Regions from separate parts of the Sporosarcina sp. P16b genome, predicted to be linked through region 3. Evidence: riboswitches for the same ligand, from Rfam matches in the RefSeq annotation. Region 3 holds a riboswitch; each other region holds the start of a gene.
What was found. A riboswitch is a leader RNA that binds a small molecule or an ion and turns the genes downstream of it on or off. The one in region 3 is predicted to bind thiamine pyrophosphate.

Region 1: another riboswitch for thiamine pyrophosphate. It lies ahead of CSV77_RS06005 (ABC transporter ATP-binding protein); the one in region 3 lies ahead of tenA (thiaminase II).
Region 2: another riboswitch for thiamine pyrophosphate. It lies ahead of CSV77_RS09240 (ECF transporter S component); the one in region 3 lies ahead of tenA (thiaminase II).

What each region holds. Positions count from the first base shown of each region.
Region 1 is NZ_PDYO01000003.1:57,457-63,349, forward strand. Features, by position in the region: gene CSV77_RS05990 (S8 family peptidase) at 1-835, shown strand, start outside; gene CSV77_RS05995 (ABC transporter substrate-binding protein) at 903-1,943, opposite strand; gene CSV77_RS06000 (ABC transporter permease) at 1,940-2,692, opposite strand; gene CSV77_RS06005 (ABC transporter ATP-binding protein) at 2,689-3,456, opposite strand; TPP riboswitch at 3,544-3,641, opposite strand; gene CSV77_RS06010 (TetR/AcrR family transcriptional regulator) at 3,801-4,370, shown strand; gene CSV77_RS06015 (YhgE/Pip domain-containing protein) at 4,410-5,893, shown strand, end outside.
Region 2 is NZ_PDYO01000006.1:66,008-71,900, reverse strand. Features, by position in the region: gene CSV77_RS09250 (YitT family protein) at 383-1,255, opposite strand; gene CSV77_RS09245 (exonuclease domain-containing protein) at 1,484-2,056, opposite strand; TPP riboswitch at 2,244-2,355, shown strand; gene CSV77_RS09240 (ECF transporter S component) at 2,437-3,006, shown strand; gene CSV77_RS09235 (ABC transporter ATP-binding protein) at 3,028-4,479, shown strand; gene CSV77_RS09230 (energy-coupling factor transporter transmembrane component T family protein) at 4,472-5,242, shown strand; gene CSV77_RS09225 (DUF6526 family protein) at 5,327-5,761, opposite strand.
Region 3 is NZ_PDYO01000005.1:21,801-27,693, reverse strand. Features, by position in the region: gene ureE (urease accessory protein UreE) at 1-295, shown strand, start outside; gene CSV77_RS07895 (urease accessory protein UreF) at 288-974, shown strand; gene ureG (urease accessory protein UreG) at 1,012-1,632, shown strand; gene CSV77_RS07885 (urease accessory protein UreD) at 1,625-2,449, shown strand; gene CSV77_RS07880 (YheE family protein) at 3,072-3,509, shown strand; TPP riboswitch at 3,674-3,775, shown strand; gene tenA (thiaminase II) at 3,866-4,561, shown strand; gene CSV77_RS07870 (DUF3889 domain-containing protein) at 4,610-4,993, shown strand; partial or broken gene CSV77_RS07865 (nitric oxide synthase oxygenase) at 5,037-5,708, opposite strand; gene hpaB (4-hydroxyphenylacetate 3-monooxygenase, oxygenase component) at 5,881-5,893, opposite strand, start outside.

The sequences.
Region 1 (5,893 bases), on a different contig from region 3:
CCTAAAGCAAGTCGATGTGATCAACATGAGTTACGGGGGTAGCCAATTTTCCCAATTCGAGGAAAAGGCGATTCAGCGTGCAGTGGAATCGGGTATCACGGTCGTTGCGTCTGCAGGAAACGATGCAACAAAGGGGAATTCCATCATGTTTCCCGCGTCTTATCCATCTGTCATTTCAGTTGGGGCAACGGAAAGAGATAATCAGCGCGCTTCTTTTTCAAACTATAACTCTCACGTTAGCTTAGTTGCGCCAGGCGTGGCAATCAATACAACATCAATCAATAATAGCTATATATCAGTCAGTGGAACCTCTTTTTCAGGACCTATGGTAGCAGGCGCCGCGTCTTTAGTGAAGTCTTTGAAGCCGGAAGCAACGCCTGCTGAGATTAGTAGGCTACTTGAAATGACAGCGACTGACTTAGGGGCACCGGGTAAAGATATTTATTTCGGTGCGGGTTTAGTCAATATAGAACGACTTAGCAACGCGTTGCCTGCTATCACTACACCTACTTCACCGAATGAATTTACCGGTGATTTTCCAGAGTTGAAAGTACTACCGAATAAAGTATTCACAATCAAATTTACGAGCGAATTGTCACTTGGAAAAGAGTATGCTCCACATATTTTTATTACCCGTAAGCCAAACAGTGCAGAACGTATCGAAAGTTTTACAGCGAGAGTGGATCCTATGAATAGTAAGCAATTATTCATTACACCAACTACAGAATGGCAGCCAGGTGTTCATTATTTACGTGTGGATCGAGGGCTACAGAATAAAAATGGGATTGCAATGAAGAAGTCCTTTGCTGTGATGTTTACCGTATATCCTGACTAATCACATACAATCGAAAAAGGCTATTGCGATCAGTCATGGAGACGCCCGCAATAGCCTTTTGTGTACTTTACTTCGTTACTTTAGAAAACATTTCATCCGTACTAATATCTAAGATCATATCGTCCACTTCAGGTTTCGTCTTGATCATTTCCATTTCATGGAGCCAGTCCCGTACATCTTCCCACGAAGTTTCATCCAGAGCGCCAAAAGCTTCACCGTGTGTATCCATCTTAGGCAATAGAATTTGTAAGCTTTCCGTTTCGATTGCTTTGTCCAACGGGAAGTTTGCTTGATCTTGGTTGTTCAGCAAGAGGTCGAGTGCTTCTTCGGGCTGTTCTACCATAAATTCATAGCCTTTTTGTGCTGCTCGCCAGAAAGCCTGGATCGCGTCTTGTTCTTTATCCCAAGTATCATCACTCGTCAATAACACGATTTCACTATAATTCGGCACGCCATAGTCTACCGGATTAAAGTAGCGTGTTTTGAATCCTTTTGAGTCCATGACAGGCACTTCGTGATTAATAAATGTTCCCGTCACGGCATCGACGCGTTTTGAAACGAGTGAAGATTCCAGTTCAAATCCGACGTCGATCATATGTACTTTGTCGTAATCGCCCCCGTCATTCGACACCATCGTTTTAATCAACGATTCGTTCAGTGGAATCCCGGGATAGCCGATAGTTTTCCCTTCAAGGTCTTTAGGTGATTGAATCGAGCTTTCTTCCAGCATGACGGTGTAATTAAGCGGCTCACGCACGATGGAGGCAATCGCTTTAACCGGAATATCTTCATTTGCTTGCGCTAAAATGACATCGGGTTGGTAATACAGTCCAAGTGTCACTTTTCCCGCTGCAGTCAAGTTCATTGGATCGGTCGGATTGGCAGGAAATTGAATGTCTACCTCCACATTTTCTTCATTAAAATAGCCTTTTTCCTGCGCTACATATAGATAACTATGTACGGCATTCGGATACCAGTCGAGCATGATACTAACTTTTTTCATTTCATTGCTAGGTGTTTCTTCTTGTTTAGCAGGGGGTGTATCTTTCGTACATCCAGCTAGCAATAACAGAAGAAACATGATGCTAAGGAACAGACGTTTTTTCATTGATGATTCCTCCAGTGTAAAAAGTGTTTTTCTAATACGACGACGAGTAGAAAGAAGATAATACCTACTGCAGAAAGCAAGACGATCGGTGCGAATACGGCGGCACTGTCAAATTGCGTCATCATTCTTCTGCTGAAATACCCGAGTCCTGCCTGAGCGCCTAGCCATTCTCCAATAGCTGCACCGATTACGCTAAGTGTAACCGCCACTTTGAGCCCGGAGAAGAATGATGGCAAAGCGGAAGGTAGGTCTAGTTTATAGAAGATATCTTTTGAAGATGCGCCCATTGTCCGCATTAATTCATGCAAGTTTTTATCCGAAGAGCGTAAGCCGTCGAAAACGCTGACGGTTATCGGGAAAAAAGTAATGAGGACGGTGACCGCGACTTTACTCCAAATGCTGTAGCCGAACCACAAGACAAAAATCGGTGCGAGCGCAATGACAGGAATCGTTTGCGACGCGATGAGAATAGGGTAAAACGCTTGCTCAATTGGCTTCTTACTATACATCGCAATCGCCAGTGTGGATCCGATGATGATCGAAATAGATAAGCCGATCAAAATAGTTAAAGCAGTCGGAGGTAAGTGGTGGATAAACAGCTCCGTTTTCAGCTCCCATAACCTGATCAGAATCGCAGAAGGGGACGGGAAGAGGAAGCTTTTGTCGTAAAGACGTGCTGCAATTTCCCATACGCCAAGTACGATCGCGACGAAAAGTATAGACCAACTATACGAAGTCATCTTCTTCATAGCCGCGCCTCCGAACGAAGGTCGCCGATGAGTTGCTCTTTCAGTTCCATCAGTTCCGGGCGTGCCAAGTCCCGCGTCGTGCGTGGTCGGCTGAGAGGCACGATGACTTCGCGAATCGTCTGCACCGGTTTTTCAGCGAGCACAAAGATGCGATCGGATAGAAATAAAGCTTCGTCGATATCATGTGTGATGAAGACGATGGTTTTATCGAGTTTCTGCCATTGATCGATTAGCCACTCTTGCATCGTCAGCCGCGTGATTGCGTCCAGTGCGCTGAATGGCTCGTCCAATAATAAAATATTTGAGCCGGTCAGGATCGTTCGCAAAAAGGAAACACGTTGTCGCATCCCGCCGGATAAGTTTCCAGGGTAGGCGTTTTCTTCTCCAGCTAGTCCGAAGTCAGCGAGTAGTTGGATGATTTCATCGGAAGAAGGTTTGCGTCCTTGAAGCTCTACTGGTAATTGAACATTTTCTAGAATCGTTCGCCACGGCATGAGTAAGTCTTGCTGCGGCATATAGCCGACCTTGCCTAGCCGCCCCATTGTCACTTCTCCGTTCAATGAAATCTTCCCACTGTCAGGGTTCTCAAGGCCGGTGACGAGTCGGAATAACGTACTTTTACCATACCCGCTTGGTCCAATAATGCTAACGAATTCGCCTTCTTTAACGTGCCAGTCAACTTGATCGAAAATAACAGTAGGTTTCGAAGCTTTCGTTGCTTGATAATGAAAAGAGACATTCGTAAACTCTAAAACTTTATTCATCATATTCTTACCACTTCTCATTTCTTCAAAAAATTCACACAAAAAAACCACTTCTCTGTGCGAAGCGGTTGCATAGTACGGCCAAAATCCGTCATATGTCCACTTCCCTCCGCTAGCATTATCTAGTGCAGGTTCAAGGGTTAAGGCGAACGCCTTTCTCAGCTAAAGCACCCCTAGTGTTTATCCAACTCTTATCGTTACATAGTCTAGTAAAGTAGTCAACTTCAATTTAGTAACTATTCTAGTAACAATCCGCAAACCTCTTGCATTTAATTGGTCATCTATGTAATATAATGACTAGCAGACCGGAATGGTATTTCGGTCATTTTAAAGGGAGTGTCTTCATGGATCGAAGAGAAGAAATTATATTGGCGGCTGAAAAATCATTTTCGATGTTTGGCTATAAAGCGACGACGATGGATCAGGTAGCGAAGATAGCGAATGTAGGAAAGGGTACGATCTATACGTTTTTCTCAAATAAAGAGGAATTATTTCATTCAATTGTGTGGAAAATGGTTGAAGAAATGAAAGATATCTCTGAACGGACAGCTATAGAAGGTGCGACTTTTCAAGAGAATGCCCATGCGCGTATTATGCAGTTGCTGAAATTTCGCGAGACGCATCAGTTATTCATTAAACTGATAGAAGAAGAGAAAGAGTTGCGCACACCTGCTGTAGGAGATGTGTTAACTACTATTGAGAAGGAAATAGTGAATTTCATTGCTGGAAAGATTGATCGCGGTGTCGCAAAAGGAGAATTGAAGCCATGTGACAGCGAGCTGATTGCATATCTTTTATTCAAATCTTATGTAGCACTAGTTAACGATTGGTCAAAAACGCATGACAAACAGCTGACGGAGAAGCAAATCACGGACGTGTTAAACAATACAATTTTCTCCAATTTATTAGTGTGACGTGCGAATGACGGAATATAGAGTGAGGGTTTATACTAGATGAATAAAATTTGGTTCATAGTCAGACGGGATCTCCGGAATATCTCCAAGAATAAAGCCGCGCTCATTGTCATTGCGGCGATTGCGTTTCTCCCTTCCCTTTATGCTTGGATGAACATCCTCGCTTCGTGGGATCCCTACTCCAATACGAAAGGCGTAGAAGTCGCGGTCGTCAGTGAAGACGTAGGTGCAAAAATCGAGGATAAGGAATTCAATGTCGGGGATGAAGTCATCGTCTCGCTGACCAAGAACGACGATCTAGGCTGGCAGTTTGTAACGAAAGATGAAGCGTTAAAAGGCGTGAAACACGGCGATTACTATGCTGCGATCATTATTCCGGAAGACTTCTCAGAGAATTTAAGCAGTATCGTAACCGATGATATTAAAAAGCCATCATTGGATTATTATATTAATGAAAAAATCAATGCAATTTCCCCGAAAGTAGCGGGCAAAGGCGCGTCTGCTATTGTAGAAAATATCGACAAAACATTCGTCGAACAAGCGAATGAAGCAGTCCTCAAAGTATTCAATAATCTCGGAGTAGAAATTGAAGGAAATCGAGTGAATATCGAAAAACTACGGGATTTAATTTATCAATTGGAATATGACATTCCTGAAATTTATTCGAAATTACAGATGGTAGATAAAGGCTTGGATTTTGCCGATTCATCTATTGATCGCGTAGATGTCGTGCTGGATGATGTCAATGCCGTGCATGCTAATGCGAAAAAGTTGAACGCACGCTTGATCAATAAGTTGCAAGAGAATGAAAAGGCTGTGGATCACACGTTGCGCGTCATTACGTCTAATTTGGAGAGTGCACAGACGGCATTTCGCAAAGTACCTAATTTAACGAGCGAGCTGTCAGGCAAAGGAGAAGACGTCGATCGTCTTGTCGAATCGCTACGTGATAAGCAAGGCAAGTTGGAAGATACGAATGCGCGTTTAGATGATATTTACGATTATTTGAAAAAACAAGATCAGAACCTTAAAGAATCTACAAACATTAAAGATTTGCAGAGTACTTTGAATGATAGCGTCACAGATTTAAACCGTCTGAAAAAGAATTTGGAAACGATCATTTCTACTTTGCAGAGCGGTAACAATCCAGCGACTGATTTAATTACGCAAACACAAGCGCTGTCTGACAAACTCGCTGAAGATATGGAAAAAATTAAAGGCAATTACGAAAATGTATTATCACCGCAAACTCAAAAGCTCATGAAGCAGTTGAATGAGCTTTCCGTAAATATGACGAGCATATTAAATCGCGCGACTGAAGTAAACAGCAATGCACAGAAAGTCGTTCAAAGCTTAATCGGTAAGCGTGAATCCATTGACTTCAGTAAATACCAGGAGCAATTCGACACTATGTCTACTGCGATAGAAAGTCAGATTGGTAAAATGGATACAGTCATTTCTGTTTTAGAAGCGGCAAGTAAAGTGACAGGCAGTGACAAACTTGACGGTTTGCAACAGAGATT
Region 2 (5,893 bases), on a different contig from region 3:
ACCGCAATATAAACAAAAAGCTAAATCCAAATCTATATATCGTCTACTTCATTATAACTTATTACTCTAAAAAGCTAAACCATATTTAATTCAGCACCTTTTCATAAATTCAATGCGCGAACATATATGGACTTTTTATGTTCTCTTAATAGAAGAATAAACATCAAGATCACTGCGTTATTGAAGGACTAATAATAATACTTCCACACGCGGGATTAGTCTCCAAGATACTTTTCCCTTTAAAACAGATGAGTGAGTGATTGTTTGTTATTTTCTTTTTGCGGAGTTGTAATATTCTAATCCCTACACTCTTTTATCAAAGCTAGACTTGCTTACTATACAATTATATTCTGCAGACAAATATATTTTCAATTACATCCACTTAACGTAGTTGGCTCCCGCCAAAATTCCCCCGCTTAATTTCTGCAACTTCATATACCGCCACAAATGCATTTTTGTCTACGTCACGAATGATTTCTTTCATCTTACTATCTTCCAAATGATAAATATTACAAGTGATTTCTATGAATTCCTCTTTTGTAAAACTCTCCTGCACTACTTGATATGTTGCTCTCCGACCTAAACGTCCGTGAATCTCTTCAATCATCAATTCAGGTTGATCCGTTACAATCTTATATGTTTTGGAACCACTAAATCCAATTTCCATGATAGATATGACTTTCGATGCGATGAAATAAGCAATTGCTGACATAATCGCACCAGTCAGCCCAAAGACAGTTGAAACGACAATAAAGACAAAAACATTTAGGAATAAGATTAGATCACTTGTACCAAATGGGAGTTTTCTTGAAAGCAATACTGCGAGCATATCAATACCGTCGAGTGCTCCACCATTACGCAAAGCTATTCCGATTCCGACTCCAATAATGATCCCGCCAACGACAGTTATCAATAATGTATCATCTTGAACAATGATGGGAATATGATGCATTAAACTTGTACTGGCGCTTAAGGATACGATGCCCACGACAGAAAGTGCTGCAAAGCGCGTACCTACCTGTTTGTAACCAAGGAAGATAAACGGGATATTTAAAATCGCAATCAAAACGCCTAACGGAAGTCCAAAAACTTTAGAACCTACAATACTTAGGCCTGTAACCCCACCATCCGATACATTGTTTGGAATAAGGACGGACTCAAGTCCATAAGCTGTGATCACTGCACCCATCATGACGAAAAAGGCTTGAAATAGAAGACGTAACTTCTTATGTGACTTCTTTGTAATTACTTTCATCTTCTCATTCCTTTCAGTTATTCAGTAAGTCACATACTTCTATTTACCATACCCTTTTATCTATATAAACTATTCCATGGACAGTAGATTTTTGTAGTTTTTTGTATAAGTGGCATGACGCGCAACTAAATATAGTTGTAGCATAGAAACCACATGGCCGCAGTAACCCAAGAGTCGTATCGAAAAGGAAAAGACCAGTCATCCCATGATGACTGGTCTTTCTAGTAGTTAAAATCTTGATTTTGCTGGTTTCTTCATTGGGGCTTTATTCATCAAATACGAGATGAATGTATCATCCGCCAAGTTGGGATTGGATGAGTTCAGCAACACAGCTAGATTCTTCGCATCATCGAGCGCTCTATGGGCGTTATGCACTTGAATTCGGTGCGCTCTCAGCAATTGTTGTAGTTTGCCGTTTTCAAATCCATAATTTTTCCATTTGATTTGTCTAACGGAGCAATACCAGTCCATGTCGAGCGTTTCAGGTAATAGTCGACTAACGAAGCCCCTATCAAATGATGCGTTATGTGCTACTATACCGTCTGCTTGATCTAGTATTTTTAGTATTCTATCCATATCAAGCGACTTCCCTCTAACCATCTGATCGGTAATGCCAGTGAGCTGGGTAATTATCGGGGAGATAGAATAGAACGGTTCTTGAAACTCGCAATACTCATCTGCCACTCGAACAATACGATTATCTTCATACTCTCCAAGCATAACCCCTAACTCGATTACTTCACTCGTCTCGGCACGCATGCCTGTTGTCTCCACGTCAATAAAAGCTATATGTTTTGTCATGTAAAAACTCCTTTTACACTCTATTTGCATGATATCGAGAATATAATTATGAACAGTTTGATCCTTTTAGTATATCAGGATTTCAATACAATATGTTCCATTTGAACTGTCAGCATTTAATTGAACGTCTAGTAATTTCATAAGTTGCCACACAATTCAACGTGCTGTATACTAGGATTGCTTACATGATTGTCCGTCCGGGTGCTTGAGTGAATCAGGCTGAGATAGCAGATGAATCCTCTGCTGACCGTTAATCTGATCTGGGTAATGCCAGCGTAGAGAGCGTGATCGATGGAATTATACAGGAATCTCTTTCCTTCCTCGGCCGTCTGCTCTTCAGACGGCTTTTTTGTATAAAAAATAACGAGGAGTGGAAGAGTTTGAAAAAGTTAAAGTTTACCGATTTATTGATCACCATCATGATCGGCGTTGTATTTGGCGTGCTCATGAAGTTTTGGGATGATTTATACACTGTCGTCAAACCGATCATGCCTGTTGCACGTCAACTGCTTTACGGTATGTGGTTCATGGTGGGGCCGTTTGCCTTCCTATTATTACGAAAGCCCGGTACTGCATTCATCGCAAGTATTGCGGGGGCTTCCTTGTCTGCATTTGCCGGCCATGGTATTGAAGTATTGATGTATGGATTTGTACAAGGACTTGCTGCTGAATTATTGTTCGCTGCATTCCGTTATCGACGCTATTCTATTTTAATTGCAGGGTTAGCAGGAGTCGCGTCATGTCTTGCAAGTTTCGGACTTGATTTGATTTATGGTTACGCAGCACTCGAAACATGGGCACTCATTGTGAAATACGGATTACGTGCAATCAGCGCATTCATCTTCACAGGTATTTTCGCTGTGTTTATTGTAAAAGCGCTAGAAGCAACAGGTGTGACATCGCTAATTCGCCCCGTCGATAATAAAGAATATACGATGCTTGATCAGTAAAAGCGGAGGTATGATCCAACTATGAATAACATCAGCGTTACCGAGTTACGACTGAAGTTTCCTGGAGAAGATGCTTTGGTCTTTAAGGACCTCTCCTTCTCTGTTCAGCCCGGTGAAAAAGTTCTCATGCTCGGTCCTAGCGGTTGTGGGAAATCCACTTTACTTCAAGTACTGAGTGGCATTATCCCGAACTCTATCGAACTGCCAATGAAAGCAACAAGCATTCAGTTACCTGACTCGTGGGGGTTCGTTTTCCAAGACCCAGATACACAGTTCTGTATGACCTACGTCGATGAAGAACTCGCATTCGTTTTGGAGAATCTTCAAGTGCCGCGTGAAGAAATGGCACCTCTTATTGAGGAGGTGTTGAAGCGTGTAGACTTGCACTTGATAGATGCCCACACGCCCATCAATGAAATGTCTCAAGGTATGAAACAACGGTTGGCATTGGCTTCTGTTTTATTATTGGAACCGGACGTGCTATTTCTGGACGAACCTTCCGCATTACTGGATCCGGAAGGCACGCAACAGATATGGACTTCTATTAAAGAAGCAACCGCTGATAAAACTGTGATCATCGTGGAGCATAAAATCGATTTGATTGCTGACTGGGTAGATCGTGTTGTGTTGTTTAATGATCATGGTGTCATACTAGCAGACGGTTCACCTGCAGATATTTTTGCAAACTTTCAGGAAGAACTGAAACGTTATGGCATTTGGTATCCAGGGGTATGGGAAGAATATAAAACATCTGATGCATTTCAATTAATGATGCTAAATCGTCAAGCCGTTTCATCGCAAAAGAAAATTCAGATCCAAGACTTTCACGGTTATCGTGGTCCAGTGGAGAAGATTTCCGCCAAACATGCGACTGTACAGGCCGGTGACTGGATTACGATTGTTGGGGAAAATGGTTCTGGTAAAAGTACATTGCTTTTATCTCTTATGCAATTGCTTCGGACTAACGGCGTCTATGAAGTGAACGGCGTAGCCATTGTGTGGAAAAAGAAGAAACGGCAACTCCCGAAAGGTCTATCGCTCGTCTTTCAAAATCCCGAACTACAATTTGTAACGAACTCGATTACGGAAGAATTAACAGTATCTTTGCACGGTATGCCAAAAGCCGATGCAGACATGTATGCAAAGGAATTGATGCGCTTATTTAACCTGCCCGATTCCGTTTCACGCCATCCTTATCAACTATCTACGGGCCAAAAGCGTCGCTTGAGTGTAGCAACTGCCCTTACTCCTAGTACGGATATCCTGTTACTCGATGAACCTACTTTTGGACAGGATGCACGAAACACAATCGCTATTCTTGAGAAATTGGAGCAGTTGCGCACGAAAGGCATGACAATTTTGATGGTTACGCATGATACGGAAATAGTAGAGAACTTCGCTACTGCTGTTTGGACTGTAGTTGACGGCGTTGTGCATACGGCTAATGGAGTTGGTGGTGCAAAGAGTGTTTAATTGGTTCACACCTAAACGCGAAACCTGGCTATTCCGAGTCAATCCCGCGCTAAAATTCATCGTATTTTTTGCGTTCTTGATCATTACGCTTGTGAATCAAAGTTTACCTTTTGCTATCTCACAGGCTATTCTATATGGAATATTATTTTATGTATTCAGTGGCTATTCACTGAAGAAACTTTTATTGCTTTCCATTCCGTTAGTCATTTCATTCCTGTCCACTGGATTGACGATGTTATTATTCGGTAAGGGTGAAACGGTGTTGTGGCAATGGGGACTACTCAAGATCTCCGAGGAGAGTATTCAACACGCGCTGTTGCTCGGGAGTAAATCACTTTCATTTGGCTTCGTCGGTTTTACGTTTATCTTAACAATCCAACCCGTACTATTCTTTTATGCTATGATGCAGCAGTTTCGTCTGCCGTCTAAATATGCCTATAGCTTTATTGCAGCGTTTCGTTTAATTCCTGCTGTCACTGAAGAGCTGCAAATTCGCAGGAACGCGTTGAAAGTACGGAATCTACAGTTTTCCAAAGGGATTAAAGGTGTGTATGAGCGATTGCAATCCTATACCGTTCCTCTCTTTGCCCAAAGTATACGTCGTGCGCAACGCATTGCCGTTGCGATGGAAGCGAAACAGTATCAGATGGGCGCTGCAAGGACGTATTATTATCCTACACGGTATAATGGAATAGACGTGGTTTTTGTACTTATCATGATATGTAGTTTATCTCTAGCCTTTTTACTATCTGTTTATCAATAGTTACTCGATAACGAACACATATACTGTATAAGCAAATTAACAGAGAACACAGATCTAGTTCAGATTCTGTGCTCTCTTTTTTCATTACACACGCTGATGATCTGCTCTCCATGATTTTATGGATTTCTTAATTTCATCAGGTGACAGATCTTCCACTGCTGCTCGATTCGCAAGCTCCACGTACTCTTCATCTGAAGCAAATCGTAATGCAATCCATTGTGATTTCGTCAATTGTGCAGCTAAACGGTTACCCGTCAACATAAAGTAACGAAGCTGTTCTTCCGTGACGATTAATCGATCTTGCAAAGACAACGCATAAATCCGTGCAAGCATCCCTGGAATAATAGCAAGAACGATGACAGCGAATAATAACAAAATCTGCATTGAAAAACCATGCTTTACAAATTGATAAATTCCATAGACCGCTGTTATCAAAATCAATAGAACGCTTAATGGTAACCAAATATAGTGTTGCAAAGGTGTTACCCGTGTATGATTTTCATACGATTGTTCTTTCATCTCGTCCCTCCTTACATACCTACAGGGGTATCTTACATGATTTAATATTAGTTGTATACATAATTGCCCTTTCTTAAGGTAGTGGTTTCAATTCATCGTGAAACCATTCGATCTTATTGAACAAGACTCAAT
Region 3 (5,893 bases):
TCCGCGTGATTTGGAAGCGGGAGACATTCTGTTTATGGATGATAAGAATATTATTTTGGTTGATGTCCTTTCTGATGATTTAATTATTATTAGCCCGCGGACAATGCTTGAAATGGGAACGATTGCCCATCAACTTGGAAATCGTCATTTGCCTGCGCAATTTGAAGACGAGGATATGCTTGTGCAATATGATTATTTAGTTGAGGATTTGCTAAAAGAAATGGAGATTCCATTCAAGAGAGAAGAACGAAAAGTTGCAAAGGCTTTCCGTCATATTGGGCATAGTCATGACTAATCATGCGTTATCTTTGTTACAGCTATGCGATTCTAGTTTTCCCATCGGCTCTTTTAGTCAATCATTCGGATTAGAAACCTATATTCAAAAAGACAAGGTCACCGATGCTAACACATTTTCTGAGTGGTTACATGTCTATGTGCATGAACAGCTTGCTTATGCAGACGGCTTGGCTGTAAGACTCTCATATGATGCACTGGATAACGATGACCTGGATAAGGTTTGGGAATTGGACCGCATATTGACTGTACAGAATCTTGCTCGCGAATCACGTGATGGTACACAGCGTATGGGTGATAGAATGTTAAACATTGCAGAAGCCATTTACAAAATACCTGTGTTAACTACTTATGCCCAAAAAATTCGTGATAAACAAGCTTTTGGCCATCCAGCCATTGTTTTTACGATGATCGGACATCATCTTCAAGTAGAAAAGAATACAACGGTTTTATATTACTTATACTCGACGGTTGTTAGTCTTGTGCAAAATGCTGTACGGGCAATCCCGCTTGGACAAACTGCTGGACAGAAAATCATTTACACTTTTCAACAACAACTTCAGCAAACGACAGACAAAATAATGGAATTAGACGAAGAAGAGTTTGGCGTTGTATCGCCAGGCCTTGAGCTTTCACAAATGCAACATGAACGTGTCGGGATACGTATTTTTAGTTCGTAATGAATATAATGAAATTGATAATAAGGATGTGCTTAGAATGGGACCAATTAAAATAGGTGTCGGTGGACCAGTTGGTGCGGGAAAAACCATGCTTGTTGAAAAAATTACACGCGCGTTAGATGGCGAAGTGAGTATGGCGGTTATTACCAATGATATATATACGAAAGAAGATGCCAAATTTTTAGTTGCGAACGGTATTCTTCCGGAAGACCGTATTGTCGGCGTGGAAACAGGAGGCTGTCCACATACGGCAATTCGTGAAGATGCTTCGATGAATTTCGCTGCGATTAATGAATTGAAAGAAAAACATTCCGACCTCGAGTTGATTTTTGTAGAGAGTGGCGGTGATAACCTAGCGGCTACTTTCAGTCCAGAACTCGTAGACTTTTCCATATATATAATTGACGTAGCGCAAGGTGAAAAAATCCCGCGCAAAGGTGGACAAGGAATGATTAAATCTGATTTGTTTATTATTAATAAAACAGATTTGGCACCATACGTTGGGGCGAGTCTTGAAGTAATGGAGTCCGACACAAAAGTATTTAGAGGAAATAAACCTTTCTTTTTCACCAATTTAAAAGATGATCAAGGACTAGATGAAGTGGTTGAATGGGTCAGAAAACACGCTTTGTTAAAAGGACTAGGACAAGATGTCTGAATGGACAGGTGTTCTTGACCTTGTCATGGAAAACCGACAAGGACGCTCCGTGGCGAAAAGCGTTTACTTTCAAGGTGCATTTAAAGTGATGCGTCCCGTTTATTTCAATAAAAATAGTTATCCATGCTATTATTTATTGAATCCTGGCGGTGGCTATTTAGATGGAGATCGGTATCAAATGAAAGTCACGCTTGGTGAACGAGCGATGCTGACGTTGACGACCCAGTCAGCGACGAAAGTATATAGAACACCGACCGAGCAAGTATATCAAGAAACAGTCATTCGTATGAAAAAGGATAGTTATCTAGAGTACTTACCGGATGCACTTATTGCATACAAAGATGCCAGTTGCTATCAAAAAAATAGTATATACATGGAAAAAGGAGCAACTTTGCTGTATGCCGAAATTTTGACTCCGGGCTGGTCGCCGGAAGGAGAAAAATTCAGCTATGACATGCTCCGTTTGAAAACCGAGATTTATATGGAAGGTCAACTTGTTGTCTTTGACCATATAAAACTTCATCCAGCGTCACAAAATATGAATGAGTTAGGCTTTATGGAAGGATACACACATTTGGGTTCCTTAATTGTCGTGGGAGAAAAAACGAATGATGCTCTATTGGATCGATTATATGAAACTCTTCAACAAGAGGCTGGAGAATTTGCATTCGGATTGTCTAAGCTTGCCGTTCCTGGCTTCACTATACGCATCTTGGCAAACTATACACAAGTCATAGAGCGAATTATTTCAGTCTGCCACCACGTAATTAGCGAAGAATGGGATCAAATGAAACCAAGTTTTTTAAGGAAGTACTAGAAAATGCCCGACAATTCAATGAGTTGTTGGGCATTTTCTGTCCGTTATGCTAGTACTGCAGAAATTAATATGCATGGAAAGTAATAAAGAAGGCTAAATTATTCCGTATATATTCTGCAGTTTGTTCAAACAACTTTGTCACTGTTCAAATGATTGAAACACAAAAATTAGGGTATTATTATACATACGTGGTGTGTCATTCGTAGGATTAACCATGTCCGTCAAGTCAATAGAATGTATAGCAGTCTTTGCGTGTATTGGTTCAACACTCACGGTAATTATTAAAGGCTGCAATAAGGTTGTTACACATGTGTGAAGTTAATCTTCTGCCTGGTAGTGAGTGAAGATGTAATAGAGTGTACGGGGAGTAAGTTCGCTACGACTTACGGTGTTTGGACCATATATTCGAATGATATAAAGCATAGTAGAATATTAATGGATTTGACAACAACCTATTGCTAAGTTATATTAGAGTTTAAATTTTTTTAAAGGATTTTATACGTGAGCAGGAATGATGGGTAATTAAACTTCAGGCTAGAAGGCTTGAATTAGTAGTTATGGATAACGTAAGATGAGCCATTTTATAAAAAGAGGCTTTATACTATTTTTGGAGGTGTTCCCTGTGGTAGATGACTTTGAAGCAGAAAAAGTTTTTGAAGACAGGCAGTACGAGCGAATTCAGTTTAAGCTCATCTTAGAAGGTCGTAAGTATAAAGGTGACTATCATGACGGTAAAATTCAATGGCTTAATCCACATCCCAAACATGATGTTGGCGAAGAAGAAATAATTGCCATAGAGGATAAAGTTTTGGAACTTCTATCAGAGCAAGGGATTCGAAGTGAAGCGGATGATATTGAGATCGAACAATCGAATAGCGGAAGTCAAACTCGACCACTTCAGTCATTTAAATTGAAGATTCAAGGCGAAGAATTTAAAGGTACATTCATTAATGGCAAAATTGAATGGTATCATCCTAAACCACGACGTAAATTAGAAGAAGAGCGCGTAAAAAAAATAGAAGAAGATGTTGAGAAAAAGCTAAAAGAACATCTAGAATAACAAATTGACACTGCGTGAAATCTGCCGAATAAACGTATTCGATTGAGTGAGACCAACATAAGGTCTTCTGCCAATCGCTGTGTTGTATGTAGGCTACGTGCAATCTCAATTCGTTTGACCTTTCTGACAAGTTAAGACTACAATGAATATACAAATGAAATAGTTGTTACCGCTAGGGGTGCTCTCTGGAGCTGAGAGAAGCATATGCTTTAACCCTTTAACTTGATCCGGTTCATACCGGCGTAAGGAAGTGGTGTAGATGTTACTTAGCTGATTTCTGTGCTCTGTGATGTCTCTCCGCCACTTCTTGTCAAGAAGTGGCTTTTTCATTTATCACGAAAAAGGAGAGAGTATACATGAAGTTTACAGAACGTTTATTAGAGAAGACATTACCGATTTGGAGACAGAATCATAGTCACCCGTTTGTCCAAGAGATTGGAAATGGTCTGTTGGATCAGGAGAAGTTTCGTTTTTATATGGTGCAAGACTATTTGTATTTAATTGACTACGCGAAAGTGTTTGCTGTGGGCACAATGAAGGCTACGGATGTAGAGACGATGGGTAAATTTGCTGCATTGCTTAACGGTACACTACACACCGAAATGGAACTTCACCGTCAATATGCAGCACGCTTTGGCATTACCGAGGAAGAGCTCGAGAATGCTCAGCCGTCTCCAATTGTCCTAGCGTACACGCACTATATGCTACATGTAAGTCAAAACGGCTCTCTAGCGGAAGTTGTCGCTGCATTATTGCCGTGTGCGTGGAGCTACTGGGAGATCGGCAAAGAGCTTTCGGAATTGCCTGGTGCGCTGGAACATCCATTGTATGGTGACTGGATTCGCATGTATTCATCGGAAGACTTTGGCGAGTTGGCTACTTGGTGCTTAGAATTAATGGACGAAACTGCAGAAGGCAAGCCTGAATCAGAATTAGTGAGGTTAGAGGAGATCTTCCTTAATATGACTCGATATGAGTATATGTTCTGGGACATGGCCTACACGAAGCAAATGTGGCCTGGTATGCATGAAGGACAGATGATTACAAATTAATATATAAGAAACGTCCGACTATTTAAGTTGGATGTTTTTCATTTAGAATTGAATGGATATAAACAGCGCATGCTATTCCTAAAGGAGGTGTGCGCCATCTTTGCAAAAATAGGTTTGGCACTTGGAGTTTTATTGACAAGTGGGTCGGGTACTAGTGATGAGTCAGCTGCTGCACTTAGTAAAGTGGAAGTACCGGCATACGCCAAATGGTCAAGGCTTGCGATCAAACAAACGATGCTCAAATATCCTCATGCAGATATCAAGGATTATTTGCATATCGCAACCGACTCAAAAAAAGTTACGGGCGTGGAGAAATTTCAGCTTTGGTTAAAAGAGGAAGAACGGGAATTCGGTTTAATAGTGACTGTCACCTATTCAGCTGAAACAGGTAAATTTATTCGCATCGATTTTCAAGAAATACCTGTTCAATAAGCCAATGCCCCTAGACCATATAACATGGTGCAGGGGCGTTGGTTTATTCGGGATCTCTTTGATAAAAGAAATTGGGAGTTATAATGTCATTGGCAAACCGTTTGTGATAGACATAGGTAGCGGCGGGTGATAGTGGTGGAATGAGCCATACCCAGTTACCTGTCACTTTTCTTCCTGCACTTTGCTCTTTCTTTTCGAACGATTTGAATTGTTTAGCTGCGGTATGATGATCAACAAGTGTGACGCCTTCTTGCTGGTAGGAATGTAGAACGGCTATATTCAACTCTACAAGTGCTTTGTCTATCCAAAGAGATCGATTGGATTTCGTGTTAAGGCCCATCAGTTTGGCGACAGACGGCAAAAGATTATAACGGTCCGCATCTGCAAGATTACGCGCTCCAATTTCCGTACCCATATACCAGCCGTTAAATGGTGCCATAGGATATTCAATTCCACCGATATCAAGACGCGTATTGGAAATGATCGGAACAGCATACCATTTTGTATGCAACTCAGAAATTCCTTTGATTTCGGGATGACTGATAGGTACCTCTTTTACTAACGACTTTGGCAATTCAAAAAGCCGCGGAGATTTCCCATACTCTTGAATGACAAGCGGTAATACATCAAAAGGTGTTTTGGCTCCTTGCCAACCAAGGCTTTCACATAACTTAGTCATTTCAATGGATGTAGAGTCACCAATGTTGATTTGTTCTTCTCGTGAAAGTCCTAGTTCATCATAACAACTGTGAATAAACTGGACTGCTTCTTGAAATAGCTCTATTCTATTTACAGATAGCACCATAATCATCAATTCCATATACAAAGTGTAGCATCTGGCAAATACGATGAGCTGACATAATTTCGGCAAATTACTGACTTTTCATTTAATCTGAGAGT